Regions from separate parts of the Ventrimonas faecis genome, predicted to be linked through region 2. Evidence: predicted binding sites of a transcription regulator. Region 2 holds the regulator's gene; the other holds the start of a gene.

Region 1 (3,419 bases), on a different contig from region 2:
CAGAACATTCTGTACCAGTTTTTGTCGGGCGGCTATTTTGAGCGCCATTTAAACCGCATGCGCGCCATCTATAAAACCAAGCATGATCTTCTGATGGAGCAGATCGAGCCACTCAGGGAACGGTTTGAAATCCGCGGGGAATACGCAGGCATTCACATTCTTCTGACCTCCCAAAAAGGAGAGTCGGAGGAAGAACTGATTCAGAAAGCAGCGGAAGCGGGCGTGAAGGTGTACGGACTGAGCAGTTACTTTATCCATCCGGAGCATGATCACCGGCCAGCCACGGTAGTGCTGGGGTACGCGAGCTTAAGCGAAGCACAGATTATGGAAGGAGTACGGCTCCTTATGGAATGCTGGGGAGCATAACGTACTGAAGTCGGCAGGCATGCCCCGGCGCAAGAATGTGCATGGCAGCAAAAAAGAAGCAGGACACAGAGTTATGAGAACTCCGTGTTCTGCTTCTTTCCTGTTTCAACTGTTTTCGTTTTACGCTTCGGTATCGTCACTGACGGTGGTAGCGGAAGCTTCTTCGACTGCGTTTTCCTCAGATGTAGCCTCTTTTTCTTCCACCGGTTTATCCTCCGGGGTGATATCCTCTGCTTTGTCAGTGGCTTCGGCCAGTTTCTCTGTGGTCTCTTCCACGGCGTCGGAGACGGTTTCTGCTGCGCTCTCCATGGCATCAGCTGTTTTGATGACAGCGTCCTCCACAGCACTTTCTGCCTTTTCTACGGTATCCTCCGCAACAACGGTGGCCTTCTGTGCGCCGTCCCTTGCAACGCTGACTGCTTCACGGGTGTTGTCTGCCACGATGGCAGCAGCATCCTTTACCATATTCTTTGCGGCGCTGGCAGCATCCTTTGCGGCGTTCATCATGTCGCCTGCGGCTACCAGAAATTCGTCCTTGTCTGCGTGAAGGGAAACATAATTGCGGCTCATGGTGCTGTCCGGCACTTCGGTGTCGTCTTCATCCTCAAAATCGTGGAAGTCTTCATCCAGTTCCTTATTAAAAGACCGGTATTTCGTCAGGTAAGAAATGCCGGCTGCAGCAGCGCCTGCAATGGTTAAGAGGGCTGCCAGTTTTCCAAAAGCTTTTTTTGCCATACCCCTGTACTCCTTTCTTTGAACATTCGCTGTGGGTCCATTCCCGGCAGTTACGAATATTCTTTATAAAAGTAATTTTAATACGAAGAGAGTAAAAAAGAAAGGGGAAAGTTATAAAAAATAGATAAAATTAGCACTCAACTATTGACAGTGCTAACAACTCGTGCTATAAATGGTAATGTACATCAGAGAGGGGATTTTAAGAACCCCTTAAATAAAGAAAAGTTTCGTTCACCGTGTGTGGACCGCAACGAAAAAAGATTCGATGTAAGGAGGAGTTATCCATGAAATTAGTACCGTTATTTGATCGGGTTGTATTAAAGCAGCTTGTGGCAGAGGAAACTACCAAATCTGGTATCGTACTTCCGGGCCAGGCAAAAGAGAAACCGCAGCAGGCAGAGGTAGTAGCAGTAGGTCCTGGCGGTGTGGTTGACGGCAAAGAAATCACCATGCAGGTAAAGCCGGGTGATAAGGTTATCTACTCCAAGTACTCCGGAACCGAGGTAGAGGTTGAGGACGAGAAATACGTTGTCGTAAAGCAGAACGACATTCTGGCAGTAATCGAGTAATACATCGCATATATTATAGAAACTGGAGGAATTTGAATCATGGCAAAGCAGATTAAATATGGCGTAGAAGCCAGAAAAGCCCTGGAAGCAGGCGTAAATCAGTTGGCAGATACTGTTCGTGTAACCCTTGGACCGAAAGGAAGAAACGTAGTTCTTGACAAGTCCTTCGGCGCTCCGCTCATCACCAACGATGGTGTGACCATCGCAAAAGAGATCGAGCTGGAAGATCCGTTTGAGAACATGGGCGCACAGCTGGTAAAGGAAGTTGCTACCAAGACCAACGATGTCGCTGGTGATGGTACCACCACCGCAACCGTTCTGGCACAGGCTATGATCAACGAAGGTATGAAGAACCTGGCAGCAGGCGCTAACCCGATCGTATTAAGAAAGGGTATGAAGAAAGCAACCGAGGCTGCTGTTGAGGCTATCGCAAAGATGAGCCAGCCGATCTCCGGACGTGAGAGCATTGCGCGTGTTGCATCTATTTCCGCAGCAGACGATGAGGTTGGCGAGATGGTAGCAGACGCTATGGAGAAGGTTTCCAAAGACGGCGTTATCACCATCGAGGAGTCCAAGACCATGAAGACCGAGCTTGATCTGGTAGAAGGTATGCAGTTCGACCGTGGTTATGTATCCGCTTACATGTGCACCGATATGGATAAGATGGAAGCAAATCTGGACGATCCGTACATCCTCATTACCGATAAGAAGATTTCCAACATTCAGGAGATCCTTCCGGTTCTGGAGCAGATCGTACAGTCCGGTTCCAAACTGCTGATCGTAGCAGAGGATATCGAGGGCGAGGCACTGACCACCTTAATCGTCAACAAGTTAAGAGGAACCTTCACCGTTGTTGGTGTTAAGGCACCGGGCTACGGCGACAGAAGAAAAGAGATGTTAAAAGACCTGGCTATCCTGACCGGCGGTACCGTTATCTCCGAGGAGCTTGGCCTGGAACTGAAAGATACCACCATGGAGCAGCTTGGTCGTGCGAAATCTGTTAAGGTACAGAAAGAGAACACCATCATCGTGGATGGCTGCGGCAACAAGGACGAGATCGCAGCAAGAGTTGCCCAGATCCGTGCCCAGATCGCAGAGACCACCTCTGAGTTCGACAAAGAGAAACTGCAGGAGCGTCTTGCAAAACTGGCAGGCGGCGTAGCAGTTGTACGTGTCGGCGCAGCAACCGAGACCGAAATGAAAGAAGCAAAACTCCGTATGGAGGATGCACTGTCTGCAGCAAGAGCAGCGGTTGAGGAAGGTATCATCGCAGGCGGCGGTTCCGCATATGTACACGTAACCCAGGAGATCAAGTCTGTTGTAGACGCTCTTGAGGGCGATGAGAAGACCGGCGGTAAGATCATCCTGAAAGCTCTGGAGGCTCCGCTGTTCCACATCTCCGCAAACGCAGGTCTGGAAGGCTCCGTTATCATCAACAAGGTGAAAGAGTCTCCAGTAGGCTATGGTTTTGATGCATACAAGGAAGAGTATGTAGATATGATCAAGGCTGGTATTCTTGATCCGGCTAAGGTAACCAGAAGCGCACTGCAGAACGCAACCAGCGTAGCATCCACCCTTCTGACCACCGAGTCCGTAGTAGCCAACATCAAAGAAGAAACCCCGGCAATGCCAGCAGGCGGCGGCATGGGCGGAATGATGTAGTGAGCGCGGGGTTCACGAGTTTACCTCGGCAGGCAACACCCCAATCCAACAAACTCACAGGCGAAATCACCCCATCGGGGCGGTTTC
Region 2 (3,419 bases):
TCAGCATGAAGACCTGCGTGGAGAAGAGAACCACCATCGGCGCTCCGGGACAGGAAGCAATGAAGAAAGTCATTGCGATCTACAAAGAGCAGTTAGAGAAATAACATTATATTTATGACTAAGGGCCTGAGAAGCCGACATTGGCGGCTTCCAGGCCCTGTTCTGTTTCATAATTCAATTTTTATTTATCCAAGCACCAGGAATACTTCCTGGGTCTGCTTTCCGTGCTGGCGGGTCTGGGCGTGGGTGTCGAAGAAGATGTCCACATGGTTGCCTTTTACGCCGCCGCCGCGATCCTCCGCGGTGTAGATGATACCGTTGATCATGACTTTGCTGCCGTAGGGGATGATGCGCGGGTCTACGGCAATGGTATGGCTGGATTTTGCAATGGAGCCGGTGCTGGTGCGGCGGCCCCAGCCTTCCGAACACTGTTTGCACGGGCAGTAGCCGGTGGTGCGGAAGAAGCCGAGGGATTTTAAGCCGGTGTGTTCATGGCTTTCCTCAGTGGAATTGTTTTCTGCGGTGGTCTGGGCTGTCTCTCCTTTTACATAGGTTTTCGGATTGGAAAGGGCTTTGCCGTCTACGGTGCCCTCTACCACATAGGCGCCGTCTGCCAGCGCGTCCCAGTTCATGTTAATGCGGAAGCCATGGCGGCCATTTCCGATGCCGTTTTCTTCCAGGTCAGAGCGGTAGGTGACAGCGGGCTGGTGAAAGCTTTTTACCTGCTCACCGGTTTCTTTATTGGTAATGGTAACAGTAACCGGAACTCCGGTGTTTGGCAGGGAAGAATCCCAGCCCCAGCCGACAATGGTATTGCCTTCAAAGTCATCGAAAGAGCCATCCAGGTCTGCTGCCAGGGCCGTGAAAGCACCTCCGATGAGAAACATTGCTGTAATCAGTAAAGTTGCGAGAGTCGTTCTTTTTTTCAACATAAAATCATTCCTTTCTTTTCCAAATTTGTTACAGAAACTGCCCTACGGAAAAATGAAATATTTGATTCACACAAAATAAATATATGTAACAAATTTGTAATATATGAACGATAAGACCTTATTTTACATGATTTTTCTGATTTGTCAAGGAAAAAACGAAAAGCGGGGCCGGGCATACAGTTTCCAGGCAGAGAAAAACGAGACCGGAACAGAACGAAAAAATGCAAAGAATCACAGAAAAAACACAGATTTTTCGGGTAAACCTCTTGACAAACGAGGTGGGGTAAAGTATATTAATCACAGAATGTTAGCACTCCTTAATGATGAGTGCTAACAATAACAAAAGGAGGCGGCAGAATGGAGCTGGATGATCGTAAAGTTACTATATTAAAAGCCATCATCAAGACTTATCTGGAAACAGGTGAGCCGGTGGGTTCCAGAACCATTTCCAAATATACCGACCTGAAGCTGAGTTCCGCAACCATCCGGAATGAGATGTCGGACCTGGAGGAGATGGGTTACATTCAGCAGCCGCATACATCGGCAGGGCGAATCCCTTCCGACAAGGGCTACCGCTTCTATGTAGACCAGATCATGCAGGAGAAGGAGCAGGAGGTCACCGAGGTCAAGAGTCTGATGATCAAACGGGTTGACCGGGTGGAGCTGGTTTTAAAGAAACTGGCACAGCTTCTTGCCAACAACACCAACTACGCCGCCATGATCAGTGGCCCCCAGTACCATCAGAACAAGCTGAAATTCATCCAGCTGTCCCAGATGGAGGAGAACAAACTCCTGGTGGTCATCGTGGTGGAGGGAAACCTCATCAAGAATGCCATGGTGAACGTACCGGAGCCGGTAAGCCAGGAAGATATCCTGAACTTAAACATTTTGCTTAACAGCGCGCTCAACGGCCTCACCATTGAGCAGATCAATCTGGATGTCATCACAAAGCTGAAACAGCAGGCCGGTGTTCACAGCCAGATCGTGGACCTGGTACTCAACGAGGTGGCCGGAGCCATCCGGGCCGACGAGGAAGATCTTCAGATCTACACCAGCGGCGCCACCAACATCTTCAAGTATCCGGAGCTGAGCGAGGGCGAGAAAGCAAGCCAGCTGATCAGCACCCTGGAACAGAAGGATAAGCTCCAGGAGCTCATTGCAGATGTAAACGAGTCGGAAGACAACAATGGAATCCAGGTTTACATCGGAGACGAGACACCGCTCCAGACCATGAAGGACTGCAGCGTGGTCACCGCCAATTATGAGCTGGGCGAGGGCATCCGCGGTACTATCGGTATCATCGGGCCAAAGCGGATGGATTACGAAAGGGTACTCAGCACGCTGAAGCATTTAATGAAGCAGCTGGATGCCACTTATAAAAACGAAGAGAGTTAGCGCTGGATCCACAGCGATAAAGAAAGGCGATAAACCATGAGTCAGAAGGAAAAAGAAATGAACCAGGGCGCTGCGAAAGCTGAGAGCGAGAATCTCGAGGCTGAGCAGGTTCAGGCAGAAAACGGTGAAACCTCCGCAGGAACCGAAAAGCAGGAGGCAGAAACCAAAGAAACTGAGAAGGAAACCAAAGAGAGCGAAGCCAAAGACGCAAAGAAGGATCCGAAGGATGCTCAGATCGAGGAACTGCAGGACCGCTTAAAACGTCAGATGGCTGAGTTCGATAACTTCCGCAAACGTACGGAAAAAGAAAAGGCAGCCATGTATGAGATCGGAGCAAAGGACATCATCGAGAAGATCCTTCCGGTGTTAGACAACTTCGAGAGAGGTCTGGCAGCCGTGCCGGAGGATGAGAAGGGTTCTTCCTTCGCCGAAGGCATTGAAAAGATTTACAAGCAGTTCGTGAAGACTCTGGAGGATGCCGGAGTGGAAACGATCGAGGCAGTAGGTCAGCAGTTCGATCCGAACCTGCACAACGCAGTAATGCATGTGGAGGATGAGAAGTATGGCGAGAATGAAATTGCCATGGAACTGCAGAAGGGTTACAAGTACCGCGGCAGCGTGGTACGCCACAGCATGGTTCAGGTAGCAAACTAAACCGGCTGTATACTTAGCGTATTATCAAAAATTTGTTTGAATAGAGTAGGAGGAAAACATCATGAGTAAGATTATTGGTATTGACTTAGGAACCACAAACAGCTGTGTAGCAGTTATGGAGGGTGGTAAACCGGTAGTTATCCCGAACCAGGAAGGTTCCAGAACCACACCGTCTGTTGTAGCATTCACCAAGACCGGCGAGCGTCTGGTAGGTGAGCCGGCAAAACGTCAGGCAGTTACCAACGCAGACAGAACCATTGCTTCCATTAAGAGACATATGGGTACCGACTATAAAGTAACCATCGACGGCAAGAGCTATACTCCTCAGGAGATCTCCGCTATGATCCTGCAGAAGTTAAAAGCAGACGCAGAGGCTTATCTGGGCGAGACTGTAAGCGAGGCAGTTATCACCGTTCCGGCATACTTCAACGACGCACA

The links. Region 2 encodes HrcA, which represses chaperone genes, less so after heat shock. Its sites were predicted from a motif close to TGTTAGCACTCNNNNNNNNNGAGTGCTAACA; they were not measured.
Region 1: WMO41_RS02165 (co-chaperone GroES) is a predicted target of HrcA. The motif match lies at 1,230-1,260, and genes of this name have one in related genera.

The regions. Positions count from the first base shown of each region.
Region 1 is NZ_JBBMFJ010000003.1:3,217-6,635, forward strand. Features, by position in the region: gene pdxR (MocR-like pyridoxine biosynthesis transcription factor PdxR) at 1-366, shown strand, start outside; gene WMO41_RS02160 (hypothetical protein) at 487-1,101, opposite strand; gene WMO41_RS02165 (co-chaperone GroES) at 1,386-1,670, shown strand; gene groL (chaperonin GroEL) at 1,710-3,332, shown strand.
Region 2 is NZ_JBBMFJ010000040.1:2,780-6,198, reverse strand. Features, by position in the region: gene argH (argininosuccinate lyase) at 1-104, shown strand, start outside; gene WMO41_RS14520 (3D domain-containing protein) at 186-887, opposite strand; gene hrcA (heat-inducible transcriptional repressor HrcA) at 1,290-2,327, shown strand; gene grpE (nucleotide exchange factor GrpE) at 2,364-2,981, shown strand; gene dnaK (molecular chaperone DnaK) at 3,043-3,419, shown strand, end outside.